3 regions of the Variovorax palleresanus genome follow, and region 1 is predicted to be linked to each of the others. Evidence: predicted binding sites of a transcription regulator. Region 1 holds the regulator's gene; each other region holds the start of a gene.
The links. The regulator sigma-54, encoded in region 1, starts transcription at its own class of promoters, with help from an activator protein. The targets are predictions, from matches to a motif close to TGGCANGNAANCTGCTTT.

Region 1 (4,206 bases):
GGTCACGGCGGCTCCCGGCAAGCGGGCCTACTACAAGCAGAAGCGCAATGCGCCCGACGAGTGGATCGAGGGCGAATCGGAGGTCATCGAGTACGACAGCCGCGCCGACAACGTCAAGTTCATCCGCAATGCCGTGATGCGCCGCCTGCTGGGCGCCACGCCAAACGACGAAAGCAGCGGCGCGCTCATCGTCTACGACCAGAGCAACGACACCTACACGGTCAACGGTTCCACCGTGCCGCCCAACACCGGGGTGAATGCCCCCGCGGGCGGTGGGCGGGTGAAGACCATCCTGACGCCCAAGAGCGCCACGGCGCCCGCGCCAGGCGCCTCGGCGCCGGCCGGCGGACGGGCCGCGCCAGCAGCGCCCCAGCCGGCACCCGGTGCCGGCCTGCGGCCGAGCACCACGCTCAGCGGCAGCGAAGGGGAAGGGCGCAAGTGATAGAAACCGCTGGAAGCCACACCGCCGATGGCACGCCGGGCAGCCGCCTGGTGGTGCGCGGCCTGCAAAAAAGCTACGGTAGCCGCAAGGTCGTCAAGGATGTCTCGCTCGACGTTCAAAAGGGCGAAGTCGTGGGGCTCCTGGGCCCCAACGGCGCCGGCAAGACCACTTCGTTCTACATGATCGTGGGCCTGGTGCGGGCCGACGCCGGCGAGATCACCATCGACGGCGAACCCATTGCGCACATGCCGATCCACCGGCGCGCCCGCATGGGCCTGAGCTACCTGCCGCAGGAAGCCTCGATCTTCCGCAAGCTCACGGTCGAGGAAAACGTGCGTGCCGTGCTCGAGCTCCAGCGCGAGCCCGATGGCAACGGCAAGCCCGCGCCCCTGTCGAAGCAGCGCACCGAAGAGCGGCTCTCGGGGCTGCTGGCCGACCTGCGCGTGGACCATCTGCGCGATTCCCCCGCGCTCGCGCTCTCCGGCGGCGAGCGGCGCCGGGTCGAAATTGCCCGCGCGCTGGCCACCCAGCCGCGCTTCATCCTGCTGGACGAGCCCTTTGCCGGCATCGACCCCATCGCGGTGATCGAGATCCAGCGGATCATCAGCTTCCTGAAGGAGCGCGGCATCGGCGTGCTCATCACCGACCACAACGTGCGTGAAACGCTGGGCATCTGCGATCACGCGTTCATCATCAGCGACGGGCATGTGCTGGCACAAGGCACACCCTCGGAGATCGTCGACAACGCCGAAGTACGCAGGGTGTACCTTGGCGAGCACTTCCGGATGTAAGGGAGGAGCCGGTCTCCATGAAGCAAGGGCTGTCCCTTCGCGTTTCGCAGCATCTGGCGCTCACACCGCAGCTGCAGCAGTCGATCCGGCTGCTGCAGCTCTCCACGCTCGAACTGAGCCAGGAGGTCGAGCAGATGCTCGACGAGAACCCGTTCCTCGAACGCACCGCGGAAGAAGCGGCGCGCGAGGAATTCGGCCTCGATGCCATCGATACCCCGATGCCGCGCGATGAATCATCGGGCGAGGCCGGCGAGAGCGACTTCGCCTCGGCTCCGGCGAGCAGCGCGGCCACCACCTCCAGCGAAACCACGGCCGCGGCCGAAACCGACGTTCCCGCCGCCGACGCCACCGAGCGCGAGCCCGACTGGGAAGGCGACGGCACCGTCGACATGGCGCCGGACGACAGCGAGTGGGGCAGCGATGCTCCCGCGCGCCAGAACAACCTGGGCGACGACGAGCGCGCCGACGCCACCGAACTCGCGCGCAGCCAGGAGTCGCTGCAGTCCTTCCTGCACCGGCAGGCGCTGAGCCTGCGGCTCAACGAGAACGACTGCGCCGCGCTGCGCTTCCTGATCGAATCGCTCAACGACGACGGCTACCTCGAAGATTCGCTGCCGGCGCTGGCCTCGGGCCTCGCGGGCGACGACAACGACCAGTTCGACGAGCTGGTGCATCACTTCCAGGTGGCGCTCGGCCTGCTGCAAAGCCTGGAGCCGGCCGGCGTCGGCGCGCGCGACCTGGGCGAATGCCTCGGCATCCAGCTGCGCGCGCTCGCCAGCGAAGACGAAACCGAAGAACACGCCCTGGTCCGCAAGACCGCCATCGCCATCTGCAAGCAGCCGATGGAGCTGCTCGCGCGGCGCGACTTCAAGCGCCTGGCCACGCTCACCCGCACCAACGAAGAGCTGGTTCGCTCGGCGCTGCAGATCATTTCGCGCCTGGAGCCCAAGCCGGGCCGCCGTTTTGTCGATGTCGAGCGCAACATCGTGATCCCCGACGTGATCGTCACCAAGATCGGCCGCGGCACCAACGTCAAGTTCCGCGTCATGCTCAACCCCGAGGTGATGCCGCGCCTGCGCGTGCACGACATCTATGCCGGGGCGCTCAAGTCGCACAAGGGCGAGGGCAGCCAGGCGCTGTCGCAGCGGCTGCAGGAGGCACGCTGGTTCATCAAGAACATCCAGCAGCGCTTCGACACCATCCTGCGCGTCTCCAACGCCATCGTCGAGCGGCAAAAGAGCTACTTCGTGCACGGTGAACTCGCGATGCGGCCGCTGGTGCTGCGCGAGATCGCCGACGAGCTCGGCCTGCACGAATCGACCATCTCGCGCGTGACCACCGCCAAGTACATGGCCACGCCCTTCGGCACCGTCGAGCTCAAGTACTTCTTCGGCTCCGCGCTTGGCACCGAGACCGGCGGCAATGCGTCGAGCACCGCGGTGCGCGCGCTGATCAAGCAGTTCGTGAGTTCCGAGAGCATCAAGAAACCGCTGTCCGACAGCCAGATTTCCGAGATGCTCAAGGAGCAGGGCATCGAATGCGCGCGGCGCACCGTGGCCAAGTACCGCGAGGCGCTGCGCATCGCGCCCGCCAACCTCCGCAAGGCGCTGTAGAAAGCCGTCGATGGCCCCTCGCCGCCTGCTGTCGCGCTGTGGGCACTGGGTCTTGGCCGTGGCGGTGGCGCTGCTCGTTGCCGGCTGCGCCACCCTGCCCGACGAAGCGCCGCGCCCACCCACCCGGGCCATGGCGGTGTCGGCCGACACCGCGCTCGGCAAGATCGCGCTGGCCGCGCAGCCCGACCTCGATCTCAGCGGTTTTCGCCTGATGCCGGGCGGCGATTTCGCCTTCGACACGCGCATCCAACTCGCGCGGCGCGCCCAGCGCACGCTCGACGTGCAGTACTACCAAATCGAGAACGACGAGACCGGCCGCTACCTGCTGCGCACCCTGCGCGATGCGGCGGAGCGGGGCGTGCGCGTGCGGCTCTTGATGGACGACCTCTACACTTCGGGCGAGGACGAACTGCTGCTCGGCCTGGCCGCCACGCCGAACGTCGAACTGCGCCTCTTCAACCCGTTTCCAGCCGGGCGCGGCAGTCTGCTCAAGCGCTTCGCGGCCTCGCTCTTCGACTTCAGCCGCGTCAACCGGCGCATGCACAACAAGCTCTTCATCGCCGACGGCGCGATGGCGGTGGCGGGCGGCCGCAACATCGGCAACCAGTACTTCAGGCGCACGGCGGGCGAGAATTTTCTCGATCTCGACACCTTCGTGACCGGCGCGCTGATGCCGCGTCTCGGCACCCTGTTCGACCAGTACTGGAACAGCGTGTACGTGCGGCCGATCCAGTCGGTGGTGGCCACGGGCCTTTCGCGCGAAGAACTGCAAAAGCGCTTCGAAGCCGCCACCGGCCCCGACACCACGCCGCCGCCGCCGCGGCCCGCCCCCAACGACCTGCTCGGCTACAGCCCGATGGCCGAGGACCTTGCCACCGGCAAGCTCGGCCTGATCTGGGCCCTTGCCGAGGCCTACGCCGATTCGCCCGACCGCGTGATCGGCAAGACGGCGTCCTATGGCGGCGTGCCGCTGCTCGACGTCGACAGCGTGCGCTACAACGTGGTGGAGCAGATGCGCCGCGCGCGCTCCGAGGTGACCATCGTCTCGCCCTACCTGATTCCGGGCGAGGCCGGCCTGGAGGTGATGCGCGAGATCCGCCGGCGCAACGTGAAGATCAGCGTGGTCACCAATTCGCTCGCCGCCACCGACGAGCCGCTGGTTCACACGGCCTACCGCCGCTACCGGCCCGACATGCTGAAGCTGGGGGCCGACCTGTACGAGCTCAGCACCACGCGCACCCGGCGCAGCGTGCGGCTCGGCCTCTTCGGCACCTCGGTCGGCCGGCTGCACGCCAAGTCGGCCGTGATCGACCGGAGCATTCTCTTCGTCGGCTCGATGAATTTCGATCCGCGCTCCGAA
Region 2 (4,206 bases), 220 kb from region 1:
CCGTGCCACGGCGCCATCGGGTCGCCGAGGATGTACTTGGCCACCACGCCGGCCTCGATGACGCGCGTGGTGCCGTTCATGCGGCCGACGGTGCCGGTCGGCTCCAGCGTGTAGCAGGCATCGACCTGGCCCGCAACCAGCGCGGCCACGTGCTGGCCGATGGGAAGTTCGCTCACGACCGCGCCCTTGGCGCCCGCGCGTTCGAGCATGGTCTTGCAGAGAGTCACGTTCTGGATGCCGGGGCCGGACGCGATCTTCTTGCCGGCCAGCTCGGCCATGGTCTTGATCGGACTGTCCTTGGCGACGATGAATTCGTCGAGCACGAACTTGGCGTTGCTCGGGTTGGTGCAGAAGATCTTGAAGAGCCCCGGCTGCGCGATCTCGCCGATGGCGAGGTTGGCCGAGCCGGTGCCGTTGGAGCTGCCGTCGCAGCGGCCCGCCAGCATGCCTTCCATGACCTGCTGCGCACCCGCGAATTTGAGCGGCTCCACGTCGAGCCCCGCTTCCTTGAAGTAGCCGCGGTCGATCGCGGCAAAGAAGGGCAGGCCGGCGGCCACGGGCCAGAAGCCGATGCGGATCTTCGGTGCGGCTTGCGCGCGCACGATGGCGGGCGCGGCCAGCACGGCCAGCCCCGCGGCACCGGCCTGCAACAACTGGCGGCGCGAGGCGGCGGCGGGTGATTTCTCAGGGGTGCTCATGAAGACTCCTCGATCGGTCAGGTTGGAATGGCTTGGGAAGAAGCGGTGCGGCTCGCGATGTAGGCGCGCCAGCCGCCGTGGTGGCTCACGTCTTCCGCATCGGCCAGTGCGTGGCCTTCGCAGATGAAGCCGTGCACCCAGTTGCCGTCGGCAAGCTCGACGCTGCCCAGGCCCAGCGGCGGCGGAATCAGCGCCAGGAAGCTGCCGACCTGCGCGAGCGGAACGCACCACACTTCGAGCGCAATGGCCGTTCCGCCGCCGGCGCTGCGTTGCAGCCCCGGCTTGGGCGGCACGGTGCCCGGCAAGGCATGCAGGCGGTAGCGCGGCGAGGTGGTGGTGGCGCGCAGCAGCGTGGCGCCGCGTTCGGTGAGCTGCGCGTTGAGCGGCATGCCCGAAAGATGCGCGCCGACGACGGCGATCGGCATGGTCTGCGCCGCCGGAGCACCCAGGCCAGGCACGGGCTTGGGCTCAGGCAGCGGCAACCCCGTGGCGCCCTGCGAAAGGCCGGTGGCGTGGTGATAGCGCTGGCCCAGATCGGCCAGCGCGAGATCGCTGCCGCAAGGGCCGATCAGCGTGATGCCGAAGGGCAGGCCGTCGGCGCGAATGGCGCTGGGCACCGAGATCGCGGCATAGTCGAGCAGATTGACGAAGTTGGTGTACGCGCCCAGGTTGCGATTGAGCACGACCGGGTCGGCGCGCATCTGTTCGCGCGTGTAGTGCGTGGGCGCGGTCGGCACCAGCAGCACGTCGATGCCGCGCCACATCGGTTCGGCCTGCCGCGCGAGCGCGCGCAGCCGGGTTTGCGCCTCGAACACGTCGGCGGCGTCGTAGCCGCGGCCGCTCTCGAGAATGCCGCGCACCGGTTCGATCACCTGGGAGCCGTGCGCATCGAAGAACTCGCGCACCGCGGCATAGCGCTCGGCCACCAGCGCGCTTTCGTAGAGCAGCGCGGCGGCCTCGGCCAGCGGTGCATATGGGATCGTCACGGCCGTGCCGCCGAGGGCAACGAGCCGGGCCTGTGCATCGCGAAAGGCCTCTTCGGCCACGCCGTCGCCGAAGAAGCTCAGGGTGTCGGGCACGCCGAACCGGAAGGCCGAGGGGAACGGATCGCTGCGCAGCGCAAGCCCCCTCGAATAGGGGTCGCGCGCGTCGGGCCCGGCGGCCGCCAGGAGCACGTCGACGGCCAGGGCCACGGTGCGCGCGAAGATCGACACGCAGTCCGCACTCTGGGCGGCAGGCACCACGCCAAAGGCGCTCAGCAAGCCGCGCGAGGGCTTGATGCCGACGATGTTGTTGAGCCCGGCGGGCACCCGGCCCGAGCCTGCGGTGTCGGTGCCGAGCGCGAAATCGACCTCGCCGGCGGCCACCACATAGGCCGAACCCGAGCTGGAGCCGCCCGAGACATAACGCGGATCGAAGGCATTGGGCACTTCGCCATAGGGAGAGCGGGTGCCGTTCAGGCCGCAGGCGAACTGGTCGAGGTTGGTCTTGCCAAGCAGCGATGCACCGGCATCGAGCAGTTTCTGCACCGCCGCCGCGTGTGCCGAGGGCCTGCGGTCGAAGGCCGGACAGGCCGCCGTGGTGGGCACGCCGGCCACGTCGATGTTGTCCTTGACGGCAAAGCGCAGGCCGGCGAGCGGGCCGCTGCCGGTGTCCGCACCGGGCACGGGTTGCGCGAAGCGTGCGATCCACGCCGCAGCAGCCGATCCGTTTTTTTCATGCACCATCATAAGGCATCCAAACTTGTGTACAAGTCGAGATGCAAGCAATGTGCCAGGAGGATCGGGATCGTCCTTCACAAGTCGTGGTTGGGGTTTTGCCCCCTCTCCCTCCGGGAGAGGGTTGGGGTGAGGGCTCCGTGGCTCCGTGCCCCGACGAAGCGCGGCTCAGATGTGACGGCCGCCGCCCTCACCCCAGCCCTCTCCCAGAGGGAGAGGGAGTCAGACAATCAGCCGCGCCCTCTTCCAGAAGAGGTGGGGCTCACACCTCAGCCTCGCTTGGCTTCGCGGTAGAGCTTTTCCACCTTCGGCAGATTGGCTTCGAGCTGCTGGATGCGGTCCGGTCCGCTCGGGTGGGTGGACAGGAAACTCAGCCCGCCCTGGTTCTTGGAGGCCGCGGCCATCTTCTTCCAGAGCGACACCGAGGACTGGGGGTCGTAGCCCGCGCGGGCCGCGAGCTCCAGGCCGACGAGATCGGCCTCGGTCTCGTCGCTGCGGCTGAACTTCAGCGTGAGCAGCTGCGTGCCGGCACGGGCCGCCAGATCGCCCATCTGGCCGAGGCCCAGCAGCTGCGCACCGATGGAGAGCGCGGCGCCGGTGCCGGCGCTCTTGGCCAGGCGGGCACGCGCATGCTCGCGCAGCGCATGGGCCATTTCATGCCCCATCACCATCGCAACCTCGTCTTCGCTGAGCTTGAGCTGCTCCAGAATGCCGGTGAAGAAAGCGATCTTGCCGCCGGGCATGCAGAAGGCGTTGATCTGCTTGCTGCCGATGAGGTTGACCTCCCATTTCCACTGGCGCGCCCGCGTGTTCCACGGCGTGGCGAAGGGAATCAGGCGGTTCGCGATGGTGCGCAGCCGCTGCAGCTGCGCGTTGCCGTCGCCGGCGAGCGCCCCCTTGGCGCGCGCCTTTTCGAGCAACTGGCCGTACTGCTGCACGCCGGCGGCCTCGATGCGGTCGGCCGGCACCAGGTTGCGCGCCATCGACGCATTGCCCACGTTCACCTGCGCCAGCGCCGGGCCGGTCAGCACCGCGCCGGCCGCCGCAAGCAGAAAAGCCCGCCGCGGCTGCCAGGCCGAGGAGCGGGAGGCCAAAGCCGCGGAAGAAACGAAGGACTCGCATCGTGTGCACATGCGCGGATCATAGGAACAAACGCGGCAAAAAGACCGCTCGGCGCCAAGCGCACCCTCATGGACAATCCGGGGCTCATGTCTGCCCAGCCCGCCGAAACTTCCACCGCCCCCTCCCTGCCCTGGCGCGACGCGCTGAAGGTCTACCTCGAGCCCGCCACGCTGCGCATGCTGGCGCTCGGCTTTTCCGCCGGGCTGCCGCTGCTGCTGGTGCTGGGCACGCTGAGTTTTCGCCTGCGCGAGGCGGGTATCGACCGCACCACCATCGGCTACCTGAGCTGGGTCGGCCTGGCCTACGGCTTCAAGTGGGTCTGGGCGCCGCTGGTCGACCGGCTGCCGCTGCCGCCGCTGACCACGCTGCTCGGGCGCCGGCGCGGCTGGCTGCTGCTGGCGCAGGGGGTGGTGATCGCGGGGCTGATCGGCATGGCGCTGAACGATCCGCGCCAGGGTCTCGTGCCGCTGATCTGGTGCGCGCTGCTGGTGGCCTTCGGCTCGGCCACGCAGGACATCGCGCTCGACGCTTTCCGCATCGAATCGGCCGAAACCCGCAAGCAGGCCGCGCTCGCGGCTGCCTATCAAACCGGCTACCGGCTCGCGATGATCTGGGCCGGCGCCGGCGTGCTGTGGGTCGCGGCCTGGGCCGAGGTGGCTCCGGCCGCG
Region 3 (4,206 bases), on a different contig from region 1:
GGCTTCCTGGCCGCGGCGCAGGTGCCGGGCGATCTGCGCTACTGCGGCAGCGAAGAAGCCGTGGCCTCGCTGCACCACGGCAGTTGCGACGTGGCGGGCTTTCACGTGCCGCTGGGGGCGTTCGAGGCCGAAGCCATCGCCCACTACGGCGCCTGGCTCAACCCCGACACGCAGAAAGTCATCGGCATGGCCACGCGCCATCAGGGCTTGATGGTGGCGCCGGGCAACCCGAAGAAGATCTACACGCTGGCCGACCTGGCGCGTCCCGGTGTCCGCTTCATCAACCGGCAGGCGGGCTCGGGCACGCGCTACCTGTTCGACCTGCAATTGCGCGAGCAGGGCATCGCGCCCGAGTCGATCAAGGGCTACGAGCAATGCGAGTTCACGCATGCGGCCGTGGCGGCCTTCGTGGCCAGCGGCATGGCCGATGCGGGCTATGGCGTGGAGACGCCGGCGCGCCAGTTCAAGCTGGACTTCATCTCCAACCAGGTGGAGCGCTACTTCCTGCTGTGCGACGAGCGCTCGCTCACTGCACCCATCGTGCAGCGGATGCTGGCCATCCTGCGCAGCGATGCCTATCAGGAGGCGGTGAACCGGCTGCCGGGCTACCAGGCGGTGAACTGCGGCCGCGTGCTGTCGCTGGCAGAGGCCTTCGAGTCGCTTCGCCCGGCACCGGCACCGGCGCCAGCGCCGACGCCGGCGACGAAGCGCGGTGCGCGTTCAGGCGTCTGACGCGGACGGCCGCATGCCTAGCTTGCGCAGCATCCGGTGAAAGTTGCTGCGGTCGATGCCGGCCTCGCGCGCGGCGTTGGCCACGTGCCCATGGTGCCGCGCCAATGCGTCCGCAAGCCACGCCCGCTGGAAGGCTTCCGTGGCTTCGCGCAGCGTGCCGCCCGCGGCAACAACGCCCGCGAGAGGGCCAGATGACACCGCCGCAGACGCAGGGGAGGGCAGGGGCGGCGCGGGCAGTCCCTGGGAACTGCCGGCGGCCGCAGCGTCGAGCGCCAGGTGATGCGGCTCGATCGCCGTCCAGCGTGCGCCGCGGCGCTGTTCCGTGAAGGCCCGAAGCGATGCGCGGCTGATCACGTGCTCGAGTTCGCGCACGTTGCCGGGCCAGCCGTGCGCAAGAAGAGCCGCCTTCGAGGCCGGTGACAAGCGCAGATTGCGCGCGCCCAGGCGATGCTGGTTTTCTTCGAGGAAGCCGCCGGCCAGCGTCACCACGTCGCGCCCGCGTTCGCGCAGCGGCGGCACCACCAGCGGATAGACCGAGAGCCGGTGATAGAGGTCGGCGCGAAAGCGGCCCTGCGCAATCGCCGCGGGCAGGTCGCGGTTGGTGGCCGCGATCACGCGCACGTCGACCTTCAGCGTCCGGTCGCTGCCGGGCCGCTGCACCTCGCCGCTTTGCAGCACGCGCAGCAGCTTGGCCTGCACCGTCAGCGGCAGCTCGCCGACCTCGTCGAGAAAGAGCGTGCCGCCGTCGGCAATTTCGAACTTGCCGCTGCGGTCCTGCATCGCGCCGGTGAACGCGCCGCGCTTGTGGCCGAAGAGCTCGCTGTCGGCCAGCGTCTCGGGCAGCGCCGCGCAGTTCACCTGCACCAGCGGCTGCTCGCGGCGGCGCGAATGCGCATGCAGGCGCTGCGCCACCAGGTCCTTGCCCACGCCGGTCTCGCCGAGCAGCAACACTGTGAGATCGGACACCGCGACCGTGTCGATCTCGCTGCACAGCTGCTTCATCGCGGCGCTGCTGCCCAGCAGCTCGCGCGTGGATCCGTGGCCCGACCGCAGGGCCTGGACGACGGCCTGCTCGCGCATGGCGCGCGCTTCCATGTCCTTGATGGTGTCGGCGGCCTCGATGCCGGTCTCGAACAGCGCGACCAGCGCATCGAGCTGCTCCGGGCTCACGGTCTCGAATGCGCCGGGCTCGAGCGCGTCCAGCGTCAGCAGGCCCCAGACGGCGCCGCGCAGGCGCAGCGGCGCGCCCATGCAGTCGTGCACGGGCAGGATTCCCGGCTGGCCGGCCACGAGGCCGTCGTACGGATCGGGCAGCCCGCAGTCGTGGGCGAAGCGCAGGCCGCGGCCGCTTTCGAGCAGGCGCGCAAAGCGCGGGTGCGACGCGATCGGAAACTGCCGGCCCAGGGTCTCGTCGCTCAGGCCGTCCGCGGCCACCGGCCGCAGGACATCGCCGTCCAGCCGCAGCAGCGCGGCGGCATCGCATTGCACCAGGCCGCGCGCCGCAGCCAGAAGCGAGCGGTAGCGGCTGCCTTCGCTCGCGGAGGCGACTGGGTCGGCAACCGCATCGGTGGTCTGACTGACACTGTTGGTGGTCATAAATACAACATGAATCCTGTTGCGAATTTGACCACGAAAGAAGAATCCCCAGTATCCACGGGCACTTGGCGGGTGTCGTCCCCGTGGCACGGATCGTGAGAGGCATCAACGTCGTTCACTTCCGAATCGAGTCCCACCATGAACCCGCAGACCATCGCCATCGTCAAAGCCACCGTGCCCGCGCTCCAGGCGCACGGAGAGGCCATCACCAGCCATTTCTACCGGATCATGTTCGAGAGCCATCCGGAGGTGAAGGCGTTCTTCAACGAGGCGCACCAGGCCGCCGGCAGCCAGGCGCGTGCACTCGCAGGCGCGGTGCTGGCCTATGCCACGTACATCGACCGCCTCGATGAAATTGCCGGCGCGCTGCCGCGCATCATCCAGAAGCACGCCGCGCTGGGCGTGCTGCCCGAGCACTACCCGGTCGTCGGCGCCTGCCTGCTGCGTGCCATCAAGGACGTGCTCGGCGACGCCGCGACCGACGAGATCATCGCGGCATGGGGCGAGGCCTACCAATCGCTCGCGGCACTCCTGATTGCCGCCGAAGAAGAGGTCTACCGTGCCAACGCCGCGCAAACCGGTGGCTGGCGCGGCGAGCGCGAGTTTCGCGTCGCCCGGCGCGAGGACGAGAGCGAAGTCATCACCTCGTTCTACCTGGAGCCGACCGACGGCGGCCCGCTGCTGGCGTTCTCGCCGGGGCAGTACCTCACGCTGGTGCTGAACATCGACGGTGAACCCTTGCGGCGCAACTACTCGCTGTCCGATGCGCCGGGCAAGCCCTGGTATCGCATCAGCGTCAAGAAGGAAGAGGGCGGCAGGGCATCGAACTGGCTGCATCAGGCTGCCACTGTCGGCGCGCTGCTGAAGGTGCAGGCGCCCTGCGGCGACTTCGTGCTGCAGCCTGCGGGCGAAAGCGCGCGTCCGCTCGTGCTGGTGACGGGCGGCGTGGGCATCACGCCGGCCATGAGCATGCTCGAGTCGATGGCGCACACCGGCCGGCCGGTGCATTTCATCCACGCGGCACGCCATGGAGGCGCTCATGCGTTCCGCGCGCGCGTCGATGCGCTGGCGGCCAAGCATGCCAACGTGAAGCCGGTCTATGTGTACGACACGCCGCGCGATGCCGACCGGCCGCACGCCACGGGTTTTGTCACTCGCGAGTTGCTGGCGCAGCAACTGCCCGAGGACCGCGACGTCGATCTCTACTTTCTCGGCCCCAAGCCTTTCATGAAGGCGGTGTACGCCAACGGCCTTGCGCTCGGCGTACCGAAGCAGCAGCTGCGCTACGAGTTCTTCGGGCCGCTGGAAGCACTGGAGGCTTGAGAGCGCCGGCAGGGTATTGCTTCGCGCGCCGGGCCATCCGCATGATGGCCGGCAAAAGAAGGAGCCCGCCATGACCGCCTACCTGATTGCGCAGACCGAGATCCACGACCACGAGACCTATGACAAATACAAGGCGCAGGTCTTGCCCGTCATCCAGAAATTCGGCGGGCGCTTCATCGTGCGCGGCGGCACACTCGAAGTGCTCGAGGGCGACTGGAAGCCCAGCCGCCTGGTGATGATCGAGTTTCCTTCGATGCAGCACATCCGCGACTGGTTCGCCTCGCCCGAGTACGCACCGCTGCTGGCCCTGCGGCAGCCGGCGGCAGTCGACTACCTGGTGGCGGTCGAAGGCTGCTGAAGCGGCGATCGGCGACCCGCCGTCAGCAAGAGTTCGTTCGGGCCTTCCCAGCCGGACGCGGTGTTGAAGGCGGCGAGGCGCTCCTCCATCTCGGCCCACGCGGCGGCAGCTGCGGCGGCGTCCAAACGGCTCAGGATCTGCCGAACCGGGCTTGCCGACTCCCGGACGAAATCAAGGTAGTGGCGCGCCGAGGGCAG

Region 2: the regulator sigma-54 is predicted to act here: its motif matches at 2,457-2,474, upstream of atzF (allophanate hydrolase).
Region 3: the regulator sigma-54 is predicted to act here: its motif matches at 2,413-2,430, upstream of hmpA (NO-inducible flavohemoprotein).

What each region holds. Positions count from the first base shown of each region.
Region 1 is NZ_JBJNVP010000002.1:3,131,624-3,135,829, forward strand. It holds gene lptA (lipopolysaccharide transport periplasmic protein LptA) at 1-442, shown strand, start outside; gene lptB (LPS export ABC transporter ATP-binding protein) at 439-1,233, shown strand; gene rpoN (RNA polymerase factor sigma-54) at 1,251-2,846, shown strand; gene ACJ7Z0_RS18635 (phospholipase D family protein) at 2,857-4,206, shown strand, end outside.
Region 2 is NZ_JBJNVP010000002.1:2,915,506-2,919,711, reverse strand. It holds gene ACJ7Z0_RS17680 (ABC transporter substrate-binding protein) at 1-698, opposite strand, end outside; gene atzF (allophanate hydrolase) at 716-2,428, opposite strand; gene ACJ7Z0_RS17670 (M48 family metallopeptidase) at 2,686-3,549, opposite strand; gene ACJ7Z0_RS17665 (AmpG family muropeptide MFS transporter) at 3,625-4,206, shown strand, end outside.
Region 3 is NZ_JBJNVP010000001.1:673,247-677,452, reverse strand. It holds gene ACJ7Z0_RS03195 (substrate-binding domain-containing protein) at 1-732, shown strand, start outside; gene norR (nitric oxide reductase transcriptional regulator NorR) at 721-2,328, opposite strand; gene hmpA (NO-inducible flavohemoprotein) at 2,467-3,651, shown strand; gene ACJ7Z0_RS03180 (DUF1330 domain-containing protein) at 3,722-4,009, shown strand; gene ACJ7Z0_RS03175 (class I SAM-dependent methyltransferase) at 3,982-4,206, opposite strand, start outside.